DNA from 2 places in the Paraburkholderia sp. BGA-UO-ETr-F21 genome. Region 2 is predicted to be linked to the other one. Evidence: riboswitches for the same ligand, from Rfam matches in the RefSeq annotation. Region 2 holds a riboswitch; the other holds the start of a gene.

Region 1 (10,962 bases), on a different contig from region 2:
CGTGTTCCAGTGCGCGGTCTTCGTCGACGAATGGCGACTGCGCGCTCACCCTGTCCATGAACGTTCGCAGCGGCGAGGGAACCGGCGTTCCGCTGTCGATCTTCAAGCGCAACCGGGCGGCTTGCACCGTTGCGAGCGTATGCGCGGCGGCGACCTGCTCGGTCAACTCCAGCACGCGCAAACAATCGCGCGCGGCAATCGTGCCCATGCTGACCTTGTCCTGGTTGTGCGCCTCGGTGGAGCGCGAGAACACGCTCGCGGGCATGGTGTTTTTCAACGCTTCAGCGGTCCATGCGGACGACGAAATCTGCACCGCCTTGAACCCGTGATTGATCGGGGCGCGCGCGGAGGTGGCGCCCGACAGATTGCGCGGCAAGCCGTTATTGAAATTGACGTCGACGAGGAGCGCGAGTTGCCGGTCCATCAGATCGGCGAGATTGGCGAGCGCAACCTTCAGCGAATCCATCGCGAACGCAATATGCCCGCCGTAGAAGTTGCCGCCGTGCAGCACGCGTTCATTGTCCGGGTCGATCAGCGGGTTGTCGTTCGCGCTGTTCAGTTCGTTCTCGACATCGCGGCGCACCCACGAGAGCGCGTCGCGCGCCACGCCGATCACATGCGGCGCGCAGCGAATCGAATAGCGATCCTGCAGACGGTGACCCGGCGTGTCGTCGCGCCCGGACAGGTCGTCCCGAATCCATGCCGCCGCTTCGGCCTGGCCGGCGTGCGGCTTCACTTCGAAGAGCATCGCGTCGAAATGCGCGGCACGGCCGTCGAGTGCGACCGTGCACAGCGCCGTCAGCCGCGCGGTCAGCCGCGTGAGATGATCGGCGCGCGCAAACGCAAGACAGGCGAGACCGGTCATCACGGCGGTGCCGTTCATCAGCGCGAGCCCTTCTTTTGGCGCGAGCGCGAGCGGCGTGTGGCCGAGTTCGCTCCACACCTCGCGCACGTTGCGCAATTGCCCTTCGAACATCACGTCGCGTTCGCCCGCGAGCGCGGCGGCCACATACGAGAGCGGCGTGAGATCGCCGCTCGCGCCGACCGAGCCTTCCGACGGAATGCGCGGCAACACACGATGATTGACCAGATCGGCCAGACGTTCGAGCAACACCGGACGCACGCCGGAAAAACCATAAGCAAGCGAGTTGAGCCGCGCGGCGATCACCGCGAGCGTTTGCGCGTCGTCGAGATACTGGCCCATCCCGCAGCCGTGATAACGCGTGAGTTGCAGCGGCAACGCTTCGACCAGTTCCATCGGCACGTCGACCACGCAGGCGTCGCCGTAACCGGTGTTCACGCCGTACACGGTCGCGCCCGCGGCCAGATGCCGGCGCAGAAAATCCGCGCCGCGCTGGATGCGCGCGCGCCACGCCGGATCGGCGCTCAACGCAACCGGCGCGCGATGCTGCGCGATCGCGACGACCTCTTCGATCGTCAGCTTGCGACCGCCTATGACGACCGCCGCCTTGTTCACGTTGGCGCCCGCATTCGGCACATCGATCAGATCATGTTCGGCCATTTGCGCCTCGCTTGGGGCTGGCCCAGAAATCGAAGAAGTTGAACCATTGATAAGGTGCCTTGCGGCAATAATGTTCGAGCCGCACGGCATAGCGCTGCGCCCACGCGGCGAGATGCTGCGCGCGTTCGCGGCGCGGCAACTCGATACGCTCGGCGAACGGTTCGAAATACAGGCGGTAACCGTCGTGCTCTTTCAGACAGAAGAACAGATAGACCGGGCAACCCAACGCATGCGCGAGCACATAGGGCCCTTGCGCGAACGGCGCGGTCGAGCCGAGAAATTGCGCCTCCGTCGTGCGGCCCGCTTCGTGCGCGGGCACGCGGTCGCCGACGATCACCAGCAATTCACCGGCGTCGACGCGCTCCTGCATCATCATCGCGGTCTCGGGTCCGAAGTCGCTGACTTCGAGCAGATGTTTCGCGAACTCGCTATTGGCCGAGGCCAGTACGCTGTTGAAGCGGCGCGCGTGCTCCGTATAGACGACCGCCGTGACCTTCGCATAGGCGCCCTGCGCGGCGAGCGCGCGGGTCATCTCCAGATTGCCGAGATGCGCGCCGATCACGAGCGCGCCCTTGCCGCTCTTCACCAATGCTTCGAACGCCGAAGGATCTTCGAACTTGACGTCCGCATTGTTGACGCGGCCCGACCACGCGGCGAGCTTGTCGAAGCCCGACTGCGCGAACGCCAGCATATGGCGGTACGCGGACAACCAGCCCGGACGCGGCGTGTCGCCCTGCGGCGCAGTCTTGCCGAGATGCCTGAAGTAGTTGCTGGAGGCCTCGCGCGCGGCGCGGCCCGTCAGCAGAAAATACGCGACGATCGGGTGCAGCCAGAGCGCGGTGAAACGTCGGCCGAAGAGCTTGCAGCTGAGCGCGAGCAACGACATGCCCAGATGGCTGCCGCGTTCGGCGATACGCCACCAGTCCTGCTCGCTCTCGCTCGCCGGCCCATCCACAAGTGCCGCGCGACGCGGCATCACCTTGTGCGCGAGCAGCACCGGCAGACGCCACAGCATGCCGCACACGAGCCGCGTATGGCTGCGGCTGATGCGCACGTTGTCCCACAGCACGTCGAAATGCGAGACGCCGTCGCTCGCGTAGGTGACGCGCGTCGGAATCGAACGGAACGCGGCGCGCCGCCAGTACAGACGCACGAGGATCTCGATGTCGAAGTCCATGCGCGTGGGCAGCCGCACGCTGTCAATCAGATTGCAGGCCAGCGCTAGCGGATAGAGCCGAAAGCCGCACATCGAATCGCGGATGGTCAGCGAAAGCGTTTCGATCCACACCCACACATGCGTGAGATAACGGCCGTAGAGACGCGCTTTCGGCACGCTCTCGTCATAGATTGGCCGGCCGAGAATCACCGCGCCCGGTTCGGCGCGCGCCGCTTCAATGAAACGGGGCACGTCCGTGGCGTCGTGCTGGCCGTCGGCGTCGATCTGCAGCGCGTGCGTGTAGCCGGCCTCGCGCGCGGCGCGCAGCCCCGCCATCACCGCCGCGCCCTTGCCGCCGTTGACCGGCAGCCGCAGCAGCGTGAACTGCCCTGCGTATTGCTGCGCGAGCGCGGCGAGCACTTGCTGGGTGGCCTCGTCGCTGCCGTCGTCGACGACAAAAAACGGCAGGCCGTGAACCGCGAGATGAGCGACGGTCGCGCCGATCGCATCCTTATGGTTGTAGATCGGAATGACGATGCATGGGGAGAAGGTCATCACGCCGGCGCCCCGTAGACGATTACACCGGACGCGCATTCGCGACCTTTCGCGCGGTATGCAAACTGCAGGCGCCGGCGGGCGGCGTCGTGAGCGAGCGTGAGCGCGAGCACCGCGCCTGGAGAAACCGGCGCCATGAACTTCAGACGATCGATCGATGCCACCGCCCGCACGGCCGGCAAGTGGTCGGCGGCGAGGCGCACGGCCCAGTCGACCTGAACGACGCCGGGCAGAATCGGCAGGCCGGGAAAGTGGCCGGCGAAATGCGCGAGCGTGGGCGGCACGCGCAACTCGTAATGCAGTGTGTCGCCGCTGCGCGCTTCGGCCAGCACCTCGACGCCTTCGCTACGCGGCTCGAAGGCGGCCGCCACGGCGGCCACCGGCAGTTTGCCGCGCGCGTCGAACGGCAGCGTGACCCGAAAACGCCAGTGGCGCGGCAGCACCACCACGTCGAAGTATTCGGCGAGATGCCGGCGCAGGATCTTGGCGAGCGCCACGCGGCCTTCGTCGCGCAATGCCGCGCCACCGGCGTCCGTGAGCGCCACGACGGCGCCGACGCGCTCGCGCGAGGCGCCGGCGAGCGGCACGATCGCCGCTTGCGCCACATACGGATGCAGCGCGAGGCGCGCTTCCAGTTCCGGCAACGACACGCGCTTGCCGTCGAGCTTGAGCACGCGGTCGAGCCGGCCTTGCAGACGGAAACGGCCATCGGCGTCGAAGGCGATCTTGTCGTCGGTACGATGCCAGCCGGCGTGATCGAGATGCGGCGAGCGGACGTTCAGCGCACCGTCTTCGTCGCGGCGCACTTCGATGCCGGATAGCGGTTGCCAGGCATCTGTCTGATCCTGGCGCCGCCACGCTATGCCACCGGTTTCCGTGCTGCCGTAGACTTCGAGCGGCGCGGCGCCATAAGCCGCGGCATATTCCTGCGCGGCTTCAAACGCCAGCGGGCCGCCCGATGAAAAGACCGCGCGCGGCGCCGGCGTCAAGTCCGCGAAGCCAGGCAAGGCGGGCCAGCGAGACAATTGCGCCGGTGTCGAGACAATCACCGCCGCGCCGCATTGCTCGATCTGCGTTTGCAAATGCAACGGCTCGATGCTGATCGCACGGTCGAACGCGCGGCCGGCGGCAAGCGGCCACAACACGCGAAACAGCAAACCGTAAATGTGGTGATGCGGCACGCTCGCGAGCATCGTCGCGTCGCCGATCAACGCACCCCACTGCTGTTCCAGCGTGTGCACTTCGGCGTTGAACTGCGCGAGCGTCTTGCGGATCGGCTTGGGGCGGCCGCTGCTGCCCGAGGTGTAGAGCGTGAGCGGGGCTTGCGGGTCGATCGTGAGAGCGCCGCGAGACGTGTGCGCCGAGGCTGCCTGGGCGTTTGCAGTGCCGGTGGCGGCTCCGGCTTGCGTTGAGGCTGCCTGGGCGCTTCCAATACCAATGGTGGCTCCGGCGTGCGCTGAGGCGGCCTCGTCGCTTCCAATGCCGGTGTCAGTGGCGACTCCGGCCTGCTCCGCCGCCGCTGCATTGACGTGTGCCAACGTGTCGAGGTCGGCGTCGACTTCAGCTTCGGCGTTGATACCGAGGTTGGCTCCGGCCGAAAGCTCGAACAGCGGCAAATCCGCGTCCGTCAGCACCACGTCATACGCATCGGCGAGATCGGCGAGATAGCCTGGCGTCGAGTTGGCCGGAATCACCGGCTCCTTGCCGCACGCGAGCAGCGCGAAAAGCGCGCAGGCGAAATCGAACGGATCGTCGATACAGAGTGCGTAGCGTTGCGCGCCCTGCGTTTGCAAGAGCGCGATCAACACGGCGACGCGCGCGCGAAACGCCGCGCGGTCGAGCACCTTGGCGCCATCGCGGCATACGGGCTCCTGCAACGCGGCGCTCTCATGAACCACCGACAACAGATCATGCAATGCGATCATGCCGCCTCCGAACGCGCGGCACGCGGCAGCACGACCAGGTAACGCCAGATCACCTCGGCCACCAGCAGCACGCCGATCAACCCATACGCAATCGCGCCGTTATACAGCGACCAGTTGGCACGGCTCCAATACAACGCGGTATAAGCGGAAAACACGCCGTTCAGCACGAAGAACGCACACCACACCTGCGTCACACGCCGCGTATGGCGCACCGCGCCCGGCGGCAGATCCGGATTGCCGAGGCGCGCGAATTTTTCGATCATGGACGGCCCGCGCACGAGTGTCGCGCCAAACGCGATCAACAGGCCCAGATTGACGAGCGACGGATACAGACGCAACAGCAGTTCGCTATTGGTCAGCACGATCGCCGCCGACGCGCAGCTCAGCAGACCAACCACGCTCCAGTCGATCGTGGAGAGCCGCCGCAGCGAAGTCGCGACCGGGCCGCTACCGGCCCAGCGCTGCAGCCAGAGAATCGCAAACAGCATGCAGCCGACGTAGCGCGGCGTGTCCCAGCGCCACGCGCACAGGATCAGCGCGGGGTACGCGAGCTTCAACAGCACCTGCACGACGGTTTTGCCGAAGTGGCGCCCGGCGCCGGGCGAGGCATCGTCGGCCCGCCGCGCCGCCGCTTGCGTTCGCGAGCGCGCGACGGACATCAGCCTTGTGCCGCCAGCAGGGACTCGACCGCGCCGATCACGTCGCCGACGGTGCGCACCGACTTGAACTCTTCCGGCTTGATGCGGCGTCCGGTCATTTCCTGCAGTTTGATCGCGAGGTCGACAGCGTCGATGCTGTCGAGATCGAGGTCCTCGAACAGATGCGCTTCGGGCGTGACACGCTCGGGCTCGATCGCGAAGTTCTCTTTGAAGATAGCGCGGATGCGCTCCAGAATCTCTGCCTCGGACACGATTTACTCCCCCTTTCTGGTTGTTTCGTTCACAGCGTGCGTCGCTTCGCGCTGGCTCGCCACCAGCGCGGCCAGCGTGCTGATCGAGCGGAAGTGTTCGCGCGTGCGTTCGTCGTTCGCTGCGATGGTCAGTTGGTATTGTTTGCGCAGCACGATGCCGATTTCGAGCGCGTCGATCGAATCGAGACCGATGCCGTCGGTATCGAACAACGGTGCGTCGTCGTCGATATCGGCCGGGCTCAGGTCTTCCAGATCGAGCGCTTCGATCAGAAGCTGTTTAATTTCCAGTTTTAAAGAATCCATAATCGAACAGGTGCTGAGTAATGTGTGCTTCGACGGCGCTCGTCACGCTGCGCGCCGCGAGAGCCGGTGGAGTGTCATGGGCCGCGAGCTGATCGACGCCGAGCGGCTCGAGCACGTTCACGCGCATTCTGAACGCGCGTGCCGGCACGTCGTACCAGCGCATCTGCTTGGTGAATGCGGGCGGGTCGCAATCCATCAGCACCGGAACGATGGGAGCGCCGACTTTCAGCGCCATATGCGCGAAACCGCGCGAAAAGGCATGCAACCGGTTCGGCCCGGGGCTACGCGTGCCTTCCGGAAAAATGATCATCGTATAGCCAGCGGCCAGCTGCTTCGCGCCGGCCTCGACGAGCTCCGCGGGATCGGCATTGCTGACGTACTCCGCCGAACGCACGATGCCCCAGAAACACGGGTTGCTCCAATGCGCGTTTTTCACCACGCAGCAGGCATGCGGCGTGAGCGACAGGAGCACCATCACGTCGAGATAAGTCGGGTGGTTGGCGACCACGATCGCCGGCCTTTCCGCGCGCAACGCCTGCACGCCCGACACTTCGAGTTCCATCACCCCGATGCGCTGCAACACCGCGACCAGCGCACGGAAAAACCAGTGAATCACGCTCGTCACCGCGAACTGGCGCGATGCACGGTGCGGCCACACCCACGCAAGCGGAAACACCACCACCGAGAACAGCACGCCGCATACGCCGAACACCACGAAGGCCATGCCGGTCGCGCAGAATCGCCAGCAATAATCAAGCCGCGCGATCATGCCAACTCCAATGCCACGTGGCGCCGGCGCCTTGCCACGCGGCGGGCAGGCCGGTTTCCAGACAATGCTGCACGGCCTGGCTCTGGGTCGCGAAAACGGTCGGGGAGCTGGCCTCGCTTGCCACAGGTTCGCTCGCCGGCGCGGATTCCCGCTCGCCCACTCGGCCCTCGGCCGCGGAGGTTTGACTCACCGGCGGGGGTTCCCGCAGATCAGCGCGGGAAACGACACACGCCAATTCGCCCGTCACCGTTTCGCTATCGAGCAGGATCGCGATCGCGCCGCCCGGCACTTCGTCTTCGATCGTGCCGTAAGCCGGGTCGGCCGGTTCGTCCGCATAGACCAGCAGCATCGGCGAATCCGGCTGGGTGGCGTACTGTGCGTGCGCTTCCAGCAGCGCGTAACCGAGCGTTTCCGCGCCGGCCGAAATCGCACTCGCCGCCGACCGGTCGCCACGCGCAATACCGAACACGCCGGTCATGGCATTGAGCACCGACAGGCTGAAAGCGGTAGGCGACACCGGCTCGCCCGCGCTAATGGCGCGCAGGATATCCGTGGTGCGACGCAGTTCGCCGTGGCGCGACGCGAAAACGACCCGCGCAGCGTTCTGGGCGACACAGTCGTGCGCCACCTTCAGCGCCACTCTGGACAGAGTGCTCAGACGGCGCCGCACGATCGGCTCGATGAAGCCGATATCGGGTGCGGCAGATGCGGCAGCAGGCCAGCTAGACCAGCGAGCGACCGGAACGGTCCATTGCAGATCGGGCATATCGGTGTTCGCGCGTAGAAGCGAGGAGAGGCTGAAGCGCCTGACGGAATACGGCACCGTCACAGCGTGTACGCGCCGCGCGGACCGGCAATCTCCAGCCGGGGTCGATCCAATCGTCTGATCTTATATAGGGTTCAGCGATTTAACGGCACATGGCCCCGTTTATTTAGGCACCCTCGCCGATTTGTCTGGAGGATGGCCTCAGGCGCCCTAGGGTCGCCGAATCATACTGAATATTCTGGGATAAATCAGCCACAAAAGACGTATCCATCTGTATCCGTATCTATCGAGCGACGCCCCGCCAAAAACCCTTTGCGCGCGCCTGCGGCGCGATTTCCGGCTGCGCGGCCAGGTGCCAAAGCCGCTCGCGACACGGGTTGCGGTCGACACGAGCGCAGAAGCATTTCGCGGAATTACATCATTACTTTCAACTAACTTTCTTAAACAATGTTTCAGATTGGAAGGCTTCCGCGTGAGCAACTCGCCGACGTTATAACCGGTCGAGGACGCCTGGCCTATCTCAAGCCCGCAATTTGGGAGATCCAATGGCGTACGCGGCTGACGGAGTCGATTATCGGCTGGCGCCATGCCTGTTATACTCCGTCCCTCATTGGGGAGTAGCCGCCTCGCGGCACGTGCGCACCGCTGTCATCGGGTGCGTCGCACGTGTGGTTCGCGGGGGCGCCTGTCAACAGACTTGGCCTGCACGGCCATGGCAGCCGCAGCCTCTGGCCTGGCGAGACCGATGATCCACACACCGCCGCAACAGGGCCCGGCGTGTCGTGGGTCGTCGCTCGTTCATCTCTCGGCCCGGGGAATCAACATAACGTGGATCACGCTTTTCTCATTTCGACCGGTGCAGTCGCGCTCGCCGAGATCGGCGACAAGACGCAATTGCTCTCGCTCGTCCTCGCGGCACGCTATCGCAAGCCGCTGCCGATCATTCTCGGCGTGCTCGTCGCCACGCTCGTCAATCATGCCTGCGCGGGCGCACTCGGCGCCTGGCTCGGCTCGCTGCTCACGCCGACCATCATGCGCTGGGCACTGGCCGTATCGTTCATCGGCATGGGGCTGTGGATTCTCGTTCCGGACAAGCTCGACGACGAAGAGGCCAATACCAACCGCACGCACTTCGGCGTGTTCGGCGCGACCGTGGTGACGTTCTTTCTCGCGGAAATGGGCGACAAGACGCAGATCGCCACGGTGGCCCTCGCCGCGCGTTTTCACGACTTCTTCGGCGTGGTGGCGGGCACCACGCTCGGCATGATGATCGCCAACGTGCCCGCGATTCTGCTCGGCGACCGTTTCGCGCATCGGCTGCCGACCAAACTCGTGCACGGTATCGCGGCGGTGATGTTCGTGATTCTCGGGACGATGGCGCTGTTCGGCGTGGGCGTTTAGGTCGGCGTTCAGTCGGCGCCTGGTCGGTGTTCGTGATGCGGCCGGCTGGCAGTTCCAGGCGCTTGGCGGGCGCTTCGCGCTTCGCAATTGGCTTGGCTTGGCTTGGCGTCAGCCAAACGAACGGCCCGGCAGGATGACCTGCCGGGCCGTTCGTTTTGTTCACTGCCAGCCTTCGCGCCGCCGCGCGCCGCCACTCGGCATGAACTACTGAATGACTTTCGCGCCAGACGCCGGAGCCGGCGCGGCCGCGGGCGCGGCGCCGGTAGCGGCGATTTCGTTCGATGCGCCGCCGTTCTTGTCGAGCGGAATCTTCACTGTGTGGACGACGCCGTTACCGAGCGGAAAATCGGCCAGCGCGCTACGCGCCAGATACGGCATAGCCCGCACGAGCGACGACTCCCCGCCCGAATTGCGCGCCGTCACGTTGTACACCTCTTTGCCGGTTGCCCGCTCGGTGATCCGTATGCCCAGCAGATGCGTGAAGATCGGATAGCTCTGGTTCACATACGTAGTGGGAAACGGTCCCCATGGACCCCAAGGATCGAATGGCCGCCCCCAATACGGCGCGGGCCAAGGGTTGTAATACACCGGCTCCGCGACCGTCACCATATCCGAACGGATACCGTACGACAGGCCGACCAGATAACGCGCCTGGCCGCTATCGACCTGGCGGAAAGCATGCGTGGCGAGTTCATTCGCGACAAAGCGCTCGTAGGTGCTCAGTTCGAGATTGTTCTGCTGGTCCGCGGCGCGCGTGAATGCATAGGTGCGGGTGGCGTCGTTGCCGCTCCAGTCGGAGAAGGCCGTGACCTGAGTGGTCACGTAGGTCGTGCAGCCGGAAAGCAGCACCGTCAGCGCGGCTAGCAGCAGCGCGACGCGGCGGGTCCATCGATCGAATTTCATGGTCTACCTCGTGAAGCTTCTCAATGTCTCTGTATTGTCCGTCATGACCGGCCCCGTAGGCGCGCAGGCTTTTTCATCACGCGGGCGCCCGATAATACGCTGACCGGTAAATTCGGTAAAAAGTTCGCTCCGCACAATTCGCCGAGGCTTTGTACAATGGCTCGACATGCCCGGCTCGCACGCCAGAAGCGCGCCTGCCGACTCGAGTTCCAACACTACAGAACGCCATGGCCGATACCGCAACGCCCAATGTGATTCGCCGCGCCGACTACGCGCCGCCCGCCTTCCTGATCGACACCGTCGCACTGGAGTTCGATCTGTTTCCCGAACGCACGGTTGTCCGGAACACGATGCGCGTGCGTCGCAATCCGGAGGCGTCGCGCGCCGCGCATCTGGAACTGATGGGCGAACAGCTGGAGTTCGTCAGCGCCGCGATCGACGGCCAGCCGTTCACCAATGCGCACGCGCACGAACACGGCCTGCTGCTCGACAATGTGCCGGACCAATTCGAACTCACGCTCACCAGCATTTGCAATCCGGCTGAGAACACCACGCTGTCGGGCCTCTACGTGTCGGGCGGCAACTTCTTCACGCAGTGCGAGGCCGAGGGCTTCCGCCGCATCACTTACTTCCTCGACCGCCCGGACGTCATGGCGACCTTCACGGTCACGCTGCGCGCCAGCAAGGCCGATTATCCGGTGTTGCTGTCGAACGGCAACCTGCTCGAAGAAGGCGATTTGCCGGACGGCCGC
Region 2 (10,962 bases):
CCTGGTACGTCTGCGATGCGATGATCGAACCGCTGCGCATGACCGGCACGCCGGTCAAACGCTATCGGCTCGATGCCGACTTGCGCGTGCAGTCTGCCGACCTCGCGCACGGCGAGTGGCTCGTCTACGTCAACTACTTCGGACTGTGCGCTCGCCAGGTCGACGACGTGCTCAGCCGGTTTCCGCGCGAACGCGTGCTGATCGACAATGCGCAGGCGTTGTTCGCGCGGCCCGCCGATTGTCTCGCCACACTGTATTCGCCGCGAAAATTTCTCGGCGTGCCGGACGGCGGCTATATCGTCACGCAGCAGCCGGTCGACACGCCGGCAGCGTTTGACGAAGGCTCATTGCTGCGCTCTCGGCATCTGCTGACCCGGCTCGCGAAAGATGCGGAAGCAGGCTACGCCGACTACGCGGCGGCCGAAGAAAGTCTGAAGCAACAAGAGCCGTTGCGGATGTCGACATTGACCGAGCGGTTACTCGCCAGCATCGACTACGACGGTGTGAGAGCACGGCGAGTCGAAAATTTCGCCTTCCTGCACGAGAAGCTGCAGCGCTACAACCGCTTCACGTTTCGCTACGACGAACAGACGGTGCCGCTCTGCTATCCGTTGTTCGACGCGCCCACCGGCGCGCGCGAAGCGCTTCGTGCGCAGCGCATCTATACACCCACCTACTGGCCGGACGTGGCGGACGCCAAAGGCGCGCCGGACTTCGAACGCGATCTCCCGGGTTCGACGCTTTGCGTGCCGTGTGATCAGCGCCTAACACGCGACGACCTCGAGCCGATCGTGCAACACTTACTGGACCGGCTCGCATGAGCGACAACACGATATTCCTGCGCGAAATCGAGCGCGGCGATCTGCCGACGATCAATGCATGGCGCGCCGACAAGGCATTGGTCAGCCTGCTGGGCGGCGCCTTCCGCTATGTGGGCGCCGAGATCGACAACAAATGGTTCGATAGTTACCTCGGTTCCCGCGCGGGCAACGTGCGTCTCGCCGTATGTCTCGCCTCGACCCAGGCCGTGGTGGGCGTGACATACCTGCTGGGCATCGACTGGGTGAACCGCAGCGCGGAGTTCTCGATTCAGATCGGCGCGGAAACGGCACGCGGCCGGGGTATCGGCGAGGCCGCGACGCGTCAGACGCTCGACCACGCGTTCGGCGACCTCAATCTCAACCGCATTTCGTTGACCGTGCTCGCATCCAATGCGCGCGCCATCGCGCTTTACGAGAAAGTGGGTTTTCGTGCCGAAGGTCTGCTGCGCCAGGCCGCCTTCAAAGGCGGCCGCTATCTCGACGTCATTCCGATGGCCGTCCTGGCTGACGATCGGCGCTGAGCCCTCCCCTTTTGCCGTTGCTTTGCTCCACCCATGAACACGATTGACGCTCATCACCACACCGCACTTGCAACGGCAGGCTGGACCGTGCTTCCTCGCCTGATACGCAGCGAACTACTCGATTCGCTGGTCCAGGCGCTGGGTCCTTCGCTCGCGCTGCGCGACGCAATCCGACGACGCAACGGCGTGCTGGAAAACAGCGCCGGCACCTTGCATCATCTGCTGATGGATGACCCGTGCTACGTCGAATTGCTCGCGGAGCTCTCGGCGCTGGAGCCGGTCTTCAAAGGTTACTTTGAAGGCAACTTCATCCTGAATTCGTACGGTGGCGTGATCAACGAACGCGACTCGCGCTCGTACGTGCAGAACGTGCATCGCGACATTCGCTTCGGCTCGGACACGCGGCGCTTCATGGTGAACGCGTTGGTGATGCTCGACGATTTCACGCTCGAGAACGGCGCAACGCATGTTCTCTCGCACTCGCAAAACATCCAGCAGCAGCCTACCGACGAGCATTTCTACGCTCAGGCCGCGCGTGCGACCGGCGAGCGCGGCTCGGTTCTGCTGTTCGATTCGCGCATGTGGCATGCCACCGGACGCAATACCACCGACGCGCCGCGGCGTGCGCTGACACTGACTTTCACCAGCCCATTCTTCAAGCCACAGCTCGATTACGCGCGGCTGTTCGGCTACCGCAACCTCGACCGCTGCAATGCATGGATGCGCCAGGTGCTCGGCTTCAACGCCCGGGTGCCGGAGTCGCTCGATGAGTTTTACGTGCCGGTGGAGCAGCGGTTCTATCAACGCGGACAGGATTGACGACATGAGCAGAGACTACAACGCGGAAGCGAAAGATCATCCGGAACATCGCTACGCTTACGACTTCGACTACCTGATGCATGAGTACATGCTTCGGACCTTCGAGCCGTTCCTCGCCGGCGATAACGCGCTTGAACTGGGATGCTTCGAAGGCAACTTCACGCGCCTTCTGACGAAGCGCTTCGATTCAGTGGAAGTGGTCGAAGCATCGGCGGACTGTATCGCCGTTGCGTCGGATAAGACCCAAGGCGCCGCCAGCTTCCATCACTCGACGTTCGAAACTTTCGAACCGTCGCGACGCTATGACAATATTTTCCTCATCCATACGCTCGAACACCTCGATCATCCGGTTGAAGTGCTGAGGCGGATTGGTGGCTGGTTATCCGAGGGTGGCCGGCTGTTCGTGGCCGCGCCGAACGCGCGCGCCGGCTCCCGGCAGATCGCGGTCAACATGGGGCGGATCGACCATCACGCCGCCGTGACGCCGGCGGAAGCCGCACATGGACACCGGGTAACCTATTCGATCGATACGCTGCGGGCCGATCTGCGTGCGGCGAACCTGCGCCCGGTTACTGAAGGCGGCGTGTTTTTCAAGGGTCTCGCCAACTTCCAGATCGATGCGGCATTGCAGGCCGGCATTATCTCTCGAGAGTATCTGGACGGCTGTTTCGAGTTGGGCCGCGTCTATCCAGATTTGTGCTCGAGCGTGTACGCGATATGCCAGCGCAAGATGGAGCGCTGATCGAGACGCTCGAGTCCAGTTTGCGTCTGCCTGAGCCGGCGGCCCGACCTTCGGCGGTGCGCTGCCGCGCGGCCGCCTGCCGTCATAGCCGCGCTCTTGCCGATAGATGTTACGGCGGAAGCGGACGCATCGCGGCCCCCAAGCGACCACACAGTCTTTCCTTGCCATTCAAGCAAGCGACGGGCGCAACGCTTCCGGCAACTCACGTCTCACGCTCGACTCACCGCGCGCGCTACTGAAAAGTCGCATTGACCGACAGTTGCACCGCATTGCCCTTCGGCCGGTTGCTCGTGTTGAACTCATTGACCCAACGCAGGGCCGCCGACACAGGGGTTTTCTGGATCTTGCCCGACCACGTGACCATCGGCCCGAGGCCGACGGAATGACCCTGACTGCCGCCGACGAGGTCTGCGATACCGCCGCTGTCATTGCCGATCTGCTGAATGTAGCCGCCCACCACGCCGACGCCCCAGCCATTGCTGAAGCGCTTGAGCGCAAGTAGATCGAGCACGCTGACCGGCGCGTTGTGATAGTGGGTGTCGTTATTGGGTGTGTAGAACTCGAGACCATAGTTCAACGACAATTCGATATTCTCTTTCGGAAGCAGCTTCGTATAGGCGATCGTCGGCGTGAAGGTCCACGTGTTCTGCCCGGCATTGGCCAGCCGGTTGGGGTTGTATGCGCCAGTCGGCGCATAGATCTGCACGCTCAGCGCGACATGGTCTGTCTTCGTTAAGTGATAACCGGCGATGACCGGCGTGAAGAAGAAATCGGCGAATTGCGTGCCGTGGTCGTTCGGCAAGCGGCCATGGAACGACGAGATGTCGGTGTACTGGACCGGCACGCCGAACGAGGACGCGAAGTTCCAGCCGCCCACGGTGATACCCCACGTCTTGACCGCAGCGAGGATGGTGTACTCGGCCGTCGCGTTGACGCCGGCCGTGACCTGCCCGGCGATCGGAATCGATTTGCTCGCGCCTAGCGACCCTTCGTAATATATCGTGGCGGCGGACACGATCCAGTCGTTGGTGGGCGGCACGACACCGCCGTACGGCGTCACCTGCATGCCGGTAATGGGCCGGCCTATACCGCCTTCAGTCGCCCACGCCGTTTGGCAAAGACTCACACCGGCGGTGGTGAGAAGCGCGCCTTTGCACAGCCGGGTGACGAGCTGCCTCGTCGCGAAGAAACGGTTAGGTTGACTCATGATCGTCCTCATCAAATAGAAGTTCGGCATTCTCACTCCAGCCGAACCGCATCCGCACCGTCTGCGTCGCCAAGCCGCACGCGCGCGGGTGCGACCTTGTGTCGGCCTTGTGTCGGCCTTCGCACGCGATTGACGGCGGCGTCCAGTTTTCATCGAGCATGGCTTGCCGCGACCCGTAGGCGCGCAAGTACAGGGAGAACTTCGCAACAGCCGGCACCGGCGACGCATTGGCGAAACTGTCTTCGCGGGCCTCGCGTCTCGCACGTGGAGCGAGAGCAGGCCGTTTGCGTTGAAATTCGAGTTTTTGATCGGCTTGCCGGGGCGCGTAGCGGTTATGTGCGTTGAGTGAAGAAAAGTAATGCCAGTTGTATAACGTCAGCGACCGGGTGCCTTTCTCAGACGGCGGCCGATCTCCATGGAAGCTCGCAGTGTAGCGCCCGCCGCCGTCGCGAAATGGGCCCGATGCGTCGGTGTCCGAATAAAAACAGTTTGTCTTTCTCACGCTGTTGACAAAGCTGTTCGACTTCTCTATCAGCGTTTGGATACGCTGGTCGATGTCAAAGACAGCGCCGCTCCTGATCGTACGGCGATTCCCCGGCAAGACATCGCTTAGACCGTCAAGGTTCGTCTTCTTACGTTCGCTCGAATCGGCCCGCATGCCGACCGGCGAGAACACGGACACGAACGCGCATACCGTATCCTCCCCAAACACGCACCTATAACCCATTATCGGGCCTCGTCTATGGGCGCTCTTATCGCCGAGCGCCTGCCTTTGCCTACGCGAAACCGTTTCAGAGGCGTGGTGGCTTTCGCGTGTCCGATTTAAATCGAATTCATTATTTCGCGCGTGTTCATGCGGCCGAGAAATCGGCAAGCAGATGCCAATCCACGCGGATAAAGCATGCTATGTCACTCGAACAATTGGGAATGGCAGTGCGACGGAATACAGGGCTTGCATGAGCGCTCCTTGAAAACGAGAAACGCCGCATCAAACGAAGCATGCGGAAAGTGGACGAATCACCACGCTGGCATCGTTGGCAATACTAGCAACGTTTCCGGCAATTTCAGAGATAAATTTGTAACGCAGCCGAAGGGCTAGGCGAAGCGGGGAGTCGTCCGGCTTGCTGATTTATTCAATGGATATTCGTACGGGAGGAGCGGGCTCCGCTGTCCCGCCGAAAAAATCTCGCAAGGGCTGCAATAAGCGCCTTAGCCCATTAGACTGGCGCTCGCTCCAGATTCGACCCACCGTTTTCGATGAGGCTTTCATGATTCGCTCGCTGCACCGGTACTGCATTGCCTTCACCGTCGTACTTCTCTCCGCTTGCTCCGTCACGCCGCGCCAGGATAGCGGCGAATCGCAGGCCGGCGCAGCGACGGCCGCGACGTTGGCATCATGGAACGACACCAGGGCCAAGCGCTCGATCGTCGATTTCGTCACGCTCGTGACGACACCGGAGTCCAAGGACTTCATCCCGCGCGCCGACCGTATTGCCGTGTTCGATAACGACGGCACACTGTGGCCCGAGCAGCCGGCCTCCGTGCAACTGGTGTTCGCGCTACAACGTGTGAAGACGGTGGCCGGACGGCATCCGGAGTGGAAGCGCCAGGAACCGTTCCGCTCGATCCTCAAAGGCAATCTCAAGAATGTGGCGGCAAGCGGCGACGCCGGCTCGATGCGGCTACTGGCCACGGCGCACGCAGGCATGACGAGCGAGCAGTTCGCCGCGCTCGTGCACGAATGGTTCGATTCATCGAGCGACCCGCGCTTCAACCGTCCTTATGCCGATCTCGCGTATCAGCCCATGCTCGAATTGCTTGCCTATCTGCGCGCGAACGGCTTCAAAACTTATCTGGTGACGGGCGGCGATGTCGAGTTCGTCCGCGAGGTGGCTCAGCGCATGTATGGCATTCCGCCGGAGCAGGTGATCGGCAGCACCGTCAAATACCGGTACAGCCAGACCAACGGCGCAATTTCGCTGACGCGCCTCGCGCAAGTCGACACGCTGGTCGACGGCGCGGCCAAACCGCTTGCCATCGATCGCGTGATCGGCCGACGTCCGGTGATCGCGTTCGGTAACGCGGATGGCGACGCGCCGATGCTCGAATGGACTTCGGCAGGTGACGGCCCGCGCCTTGCCGCGCTCGTGCATCACACGGATGCGGAACGCGAATACCAGTATGACCGCACGTCGAAGAGTGGCAAGCTCGACAAGGGTCTCGACGAGGCCGGCGCAAAGGGCTGGCTCGTCGTCGACATGAAAGACGACTGGAACACCGTGTTCAAGCCCGCCAGCGCAACGACATCAGCAGCAGCGAGCGCGCCGGCCCATTGAGCCTGAAGCGAGAAAAGCCGCCGGTGCGCGGCCTTTCCCGATTGCTTCACCTGCCGCTCGTTGACGCATTGAGCCGCGCGGCTAGCGCGTCAGCGTAATGGCCAGATACGTGACGTACAGCACGCCGCAAACCAGCAACGCCCATACCGGCACGCCGCGCTCGCGCACATTGATGCGCAGCCATGCCGCCGCGGCGAGCGTGATCACGATGCCGGTCACCACTTCGATGCGCGGCGTCCATGGTGTCAGCAGAATGCCGATCGCGGGCAGCAAGGTGCCCTGGAACACCATTGCACCGGTGATATTGCCGAACGCCAGCGTGTCTTTGCCGCGGCGAATCCACAGAATGCTGTTGACCTTCTCCGGCAGTTCGGTGGCGATCGGAATGATCAGCAGCGAGAGGAGCAGCGGCGACACGCCGAGCGCCTGCGAGACGCCGCGCACCCCGTGGATGAAGCCCTCCGCGCCCCACACCAGCAACGCGACGGCCAGCGCCAGCTGCACCACGATCGTGGCCATGTTGGTCGGCACGCCGAGGCGCGAGATCAGCATCTTGCCCGGCGCTTCGGTGCCGTGACCGGCATCGACCAGATCATTCGACGCGCGGAAGGTCATCACCACATAGGTGACATACACGCCGACCAGCGCCACGCTGAAGAGCGCGCGCACGAGCATCCGTTCGTGCGGCACGTACATCGCCGCGGCGGCCAGCACGAACGCGCATAGGAAATAGTTGAGGTCGCGCGTGAAGCCCGAGCGCTCCGGCGCGACCCAGCCGCTAGCGCCGCGCGAGCCGAGGATCGCGAGCGTCATCAGAAAGGTGGAGAGGGTGGAAAGCATTAGCGGCGCGCCGAGAATTGCGCCGACGCCGATCTCCTGATTGACCGCACTATCAGTCGTGCCGCCGGCGATCGCCAGCAACGGCACGAGAGTCTCGGGCAGAGCGGTGCCGACGGCGGCGAACAGCGAACCTGTCACGCCTTCGGAAATCTTGAGACGTTCGCCCAGGTGCTCGAGCGCGTTAGTGAAGAGTTCGGCCGCCAGCAGAATGACGACCAGCATGACTGCGAGTTCGAGCAGGAGACTGGTCATGCGCGTTTCCCTTCAAGCATGGAGAGGCAGCGGCGCGGCGGACGGCCAAGCGGGAAGACTGGCAGGGCAAAACGAGGTATCACGGGACAACTCCGCGGTCGGACGTAGATGACAAACCAATGACGCACCGCCACCCGTCCGACCAGAACGAGGCAGTACGTCAATGGTCTCGCCAAACCGACCCGGTCGAACGCGCCATGACCGAAAGGCCAAGTATGTTGACGCGCTCTCCTTCAATGGATGAAGGAAGGCTACTCCCCAGTGACCGGGGGATTCTAACGGCAGGGGACGCTTTCAACAACCTTGTTGCAGCGAGAGGCAGCCGGGGTGGCGCGGCACCTCGGAGCTTTGCCCGGTTCGGTGCGGCTTTGCGGCGAGAGCGCAGGAAATGCGATGTTCGATGAATTTGCCGCCCGGCCGCGAGCCGAACGGGTCAATTGAAGTGATACTGCAGTCCGATTGTGAAACTGTTATTCGTTCTTTTGGTGCCGTTGCAATTGCCGGTGTCGGTTGTCCATTCACCTACCGCGCTTACGTGTTTGGCAAATTTATATTCGACACCCAAGCCCCAATGGAAGCGCGTGTCCGGATCGTCCCCAGTGAACCCAATGCGGACATAAGGCAAAATCTGATTGAACGGCATGCCGAATTTCGCATCGATTCCGGCGTCTTTATAGGTTGTCGAGCCGTGATGTAAATCAGTAAAAGCCTCGGCGCCCACTATGAACCGTTCGACGTTGAAGTTATATCCAGCCGTGAAACCCGGAAAGACCGTAGTGTGCGATGGCTTGTTGATGACGCCGGAAGCATCGGACATATTCACACCCACCTTGAAGCCCAGATAGGGACCGGCAAATTGGCTTGCCCCCGTGACAGGCGCAACCGATTGCGCGTGCACGAGGTTGGATAGCATCGTGATCGATGCGATTAAAATCAACCGGGCTATTTTGTACATGACCTGCAAAATAAAACAATGGCGCGCGGATGGCTTCGCAATGCCTTTATTAATTAGGGAAGCGATTGTTGAATTACCGCTTATGGAACATCCACGCGTTATACGATTTGGATGGTCAACGCATGCTAATTAAACGGATAGGCTGGGGCAATTGGAAATTTCAGAAGGCAGACGTTTATATGTCTGAATCTGAATTGATGAACAGAAAGCTACAGAAATCTCGGGATAATTCTGTCGACGCGGACGGATCGTGGGCGGCAGGCAGTGAGCGTATGTGCGGCTTATGTGCGAGATTGCGGCGCCCAGAGGACATCGCAAGACGATGGAAAAACAAAAGGGCTTGGCGCACATGGCGCAAGCCCTTGATCGAGATCGACTCTTTATGGTGCGCCCGGCTGGGATCGAACCAGCAACCCCTGCCTTCGGAGGGCAGTACTCTATCCATTGAGCTACGGGCGCTTCAACACGAAAGCGCGGCAACCAGAATGGATGCGACGCCAAAGCGAGACCGAAAGGATACCCGGTTTCAGCCATACCGTCCACCGGACGGCCTGAATGGCGGCACCCGGCGCCTTCCGGCCGACCCTCGCGATGCGGGTAAACGCCTGCTGAACAGCTCGCCGCGCCCCTCGCCGCCGTCGAAATCTTGCGTCTATAATCGTCCGTGGCTGATTTGAGAACAAGAAGTTGCCGTCACGCTGTACCGCTCACATACCCACGGAGACGAGACAAGCATGAGCGAAGCACCACACGGAGCCCCGATCAAAACCCCCGGGCAGCTCGTCGCTGCGATCATTGCCAGTTTTGCGGTACCGATCGTCATCATCGTTCTGCTGGCCGTCTACGTCGATAACTCGACGCGCACCGGCGCCGGCACCGACTCTCTCTCCGAAGCCGAGGTCACCGCCCGCATCAAGCCATTCGCCCAGGTCGACATTCGCGACGCCAATGCGCCGCGCGTCTACAAGACCGGCGAAGAAGTCTACAAAGCCGTTTGCTCCGCTTGTCACGCATCGGGTGCGGCGGGCGCGCCGAAATTCACCAATACCGCCGACTGGGCGCCGCGCATCGCGCAGGGCTTCGACACGCTGCTGCACACGGCACTCGCCGGCAAAGGTGCAATGCCGCCGCGCGGCGGCACCAGCCCGGACGACTACAGCGACTTCGAAATCGCCCGCGCAGTCACCTATATGGCGAACAATTCCGGCGCGAGCTTCCCTGAACCGGCCCAACCGGCGGCGGGCGCCGCGGCGGCATCCGGTGCAGCAGCAGCCGCGGCTCCGGCCGGCGCTTCTGACGCAGGCGCGGCCCAAGCCGCCGCGGCCATGGCCGCGATGGCCAGCGTGCCGCAAGCGGCCGCACCGGCGGCCGGCGGCACGCAAAGCGCGGATGCCTCGCAAGCCGGCAAGGCGCTGTATCAGCAAGTCTGTCAGGCCTGTCACGCGGCAGGCGTACTGAACGCACCGAAGTACGGCGACAAGGACGCCTGGGCGCCACGTCTGAAAGAACCCATGGACACGGTCTATAACTACGCGCTGCACGGCAAGGGCGCGATGCCCGCGAAAGGCGGCTCGAATGCCTCGGACGCGGACGTGAAGGCCGCCGTCGACTACATGGTCAGCGCGGTGAAGTAAGACGAACTACGGCGTCTGCCAGGTCGTAAAAAATCCCTGCCCGCGGTGACGCGGTGCAGGGATTTTTTTATCGGCCATCGCTGAAGCGCGCTACCCAGGTGCCCGATTTCGACACTCACTCACGCGCGCTGGACGCGCGTCTTTTGCCTCGGTATTCGCGACACTCGCTCAAGGCTTCTGCAACAGCGCCTTCAAACTGGCAAGCCGGTCTTTCGGCGACATCGGCGCTTCTTCGGGCGTCGGCGGAGGAGCGTCGTCGAGCAGCATTTCGGGAATGAAGCGCGACGGCTCGCACACCACCGTTTCTCGCGCGCGCTTGCGCTTCTTGCACCAGTTCAGATGCAAACTGCGCTGCGCACGCGTGATCGCGACGTACATCAGCCGGCGCTCTTCTTCGATGCGCGCGTCGTCGATCGGCTCGTCGTCGGGACCGCCGCGATGCGGCATGATGCCTTCTTCGACACCGACCAGAAACACGTGCGGATACTCCAGGCCCTTCGACGCATGCACCGTTGAGAGCCGCACCGCGTCGGGATCTTCCTCGCGGCCTTCGAGCATCGACATGAGCGCGACGGTCTGGATCAGACCGAGCAGATTCTTGCCGGTGTCGCCGAGACCGTCGGCGGTGTCGTAACCGGTGGCCTCGTCTGCCGCGGCGCCCGTCGGCTCAGCCTTGGTGCCTTTGCGCTTCAGCCACTCCATGAACTCCAGCACGTTCTGCCACTTGGACTGCGCCTGACGTTCGTCGAACGCGTCGTACAGATAGGCTTCGTAGTGGATGGCGTCCATCAGTTCGTCGAGCAGCGTACCGGCGGCGTCTTTCTCGGCGCGGTCG

What was found. A riboswitch is a leader RNA that binds a small molecule or an ion and turns the genes downstream of it on or off. The one in region 2 is predicted to bind manganese.
Region 1: linked by a shared signal. The riboswitch ahead of AC57B1_RS34600 (TMEM165/GDT1 family protein) and the one ahead of AC57B1_RS11675 (sodium:calcium antiporter) in region 2 are both predicted to bind manganese.

What each region holds. Positions count from the first base shown of each region.
Region 1 is NZ_JCAQOY010000040.1:482,424-493,385, reverse strand. Features, by position in the region: gene AC57B1_RS34640 (HAL/PAL/TAL family ammonia-lyase) at 1-1,522, opposite strand, end outside; gene AC57B1_RS34635 (glycosyltransferase family 2 protein) at 1,509-3,233, opposite strand; gene AC57B1_RS34630 (ApeI family dehydratase) at 3,233-5,158, opposite strand; gene AC57B1_RS34625 (COG4648 family protein) at 5,155-5,817, opposite strand; gene AC57B1_RS34620 (acyl carrier protein) at 5,817-6,068, opposite strand; gene AC57B1_RS34615 (phosphopantetheine-binding protein) at 6,072-6,371, opposite strand; gene AC57B1_RS34610 (lysophospholipid acyltransferase family protein) at 6,346-7,140, opposite strand; gene AC57B1_RS34605 (beta-ketoacyl synthase chain length factor) at 7,124-7,906, opposite strand; yybP-ykoY riboswitch at 8,507-8,723, shown strand; gene AC57B1_RS34600 (TMEM165/GDT1 family protein) at 8,735-9,307, shown strand; gene AC57B1_RS34595 (DUF4136 domain-containing protein) at 9,512-10,210, opposite strand; gene pepN (aminopeptidase N) at 10,438-10,962, shown strand, end outside.
Region 2 is NZ_JCAQOY010000016.1:153,998-164,959, reverse strand. Features, by position in the region: gene AC57B1_RS11710 (hypothetical protein) at 1-821, shown strand, start outside; gene AC57B1_RS11705 (GNAT family N-acetyltransferase) at 818-1,342, shown strand; gene AC57B1_RS11700 (phytanoyl-CoA dioxygenase family protein) at 1,376-2,161, shown strand; gene AC57B1_RS11695 (class I SAM-dependent methyltransferase) at 2,166-2,903, shown strand; gene AC57B1_RS11690 (SphA family protein) at 3,136-4,110, opposite strand; gene AC57B1_RS11685 (DUF1214 domain-containing protein) at 4,097-4,792, opposite strand; gene AC57B1_RS11680 (HAD family hydrolase) at 5,379-6,446, shown strand; gene AC57B1_RS11675 (sodium:calcium antiporter) at 6,528-7,538, opposite strand; yybP-ykoY riboswitch at 7,635-7,810, opposite strand; gene AC57B1_RS11670 (outer membrane protein) at 7,972-8,493, opposite strand; tRNA gene AC57B1_RS11665 (tRNA-Arg) at 8,877-8,952, opposite strand; gene AC57B1_RS11660 (c-type cytochrome) at 9,228-10,127, shown strand; gene AC57B1_RS11655 (UvrD-helicase domain-containing protein) at 10,296-10,962, opposite strand, start outside.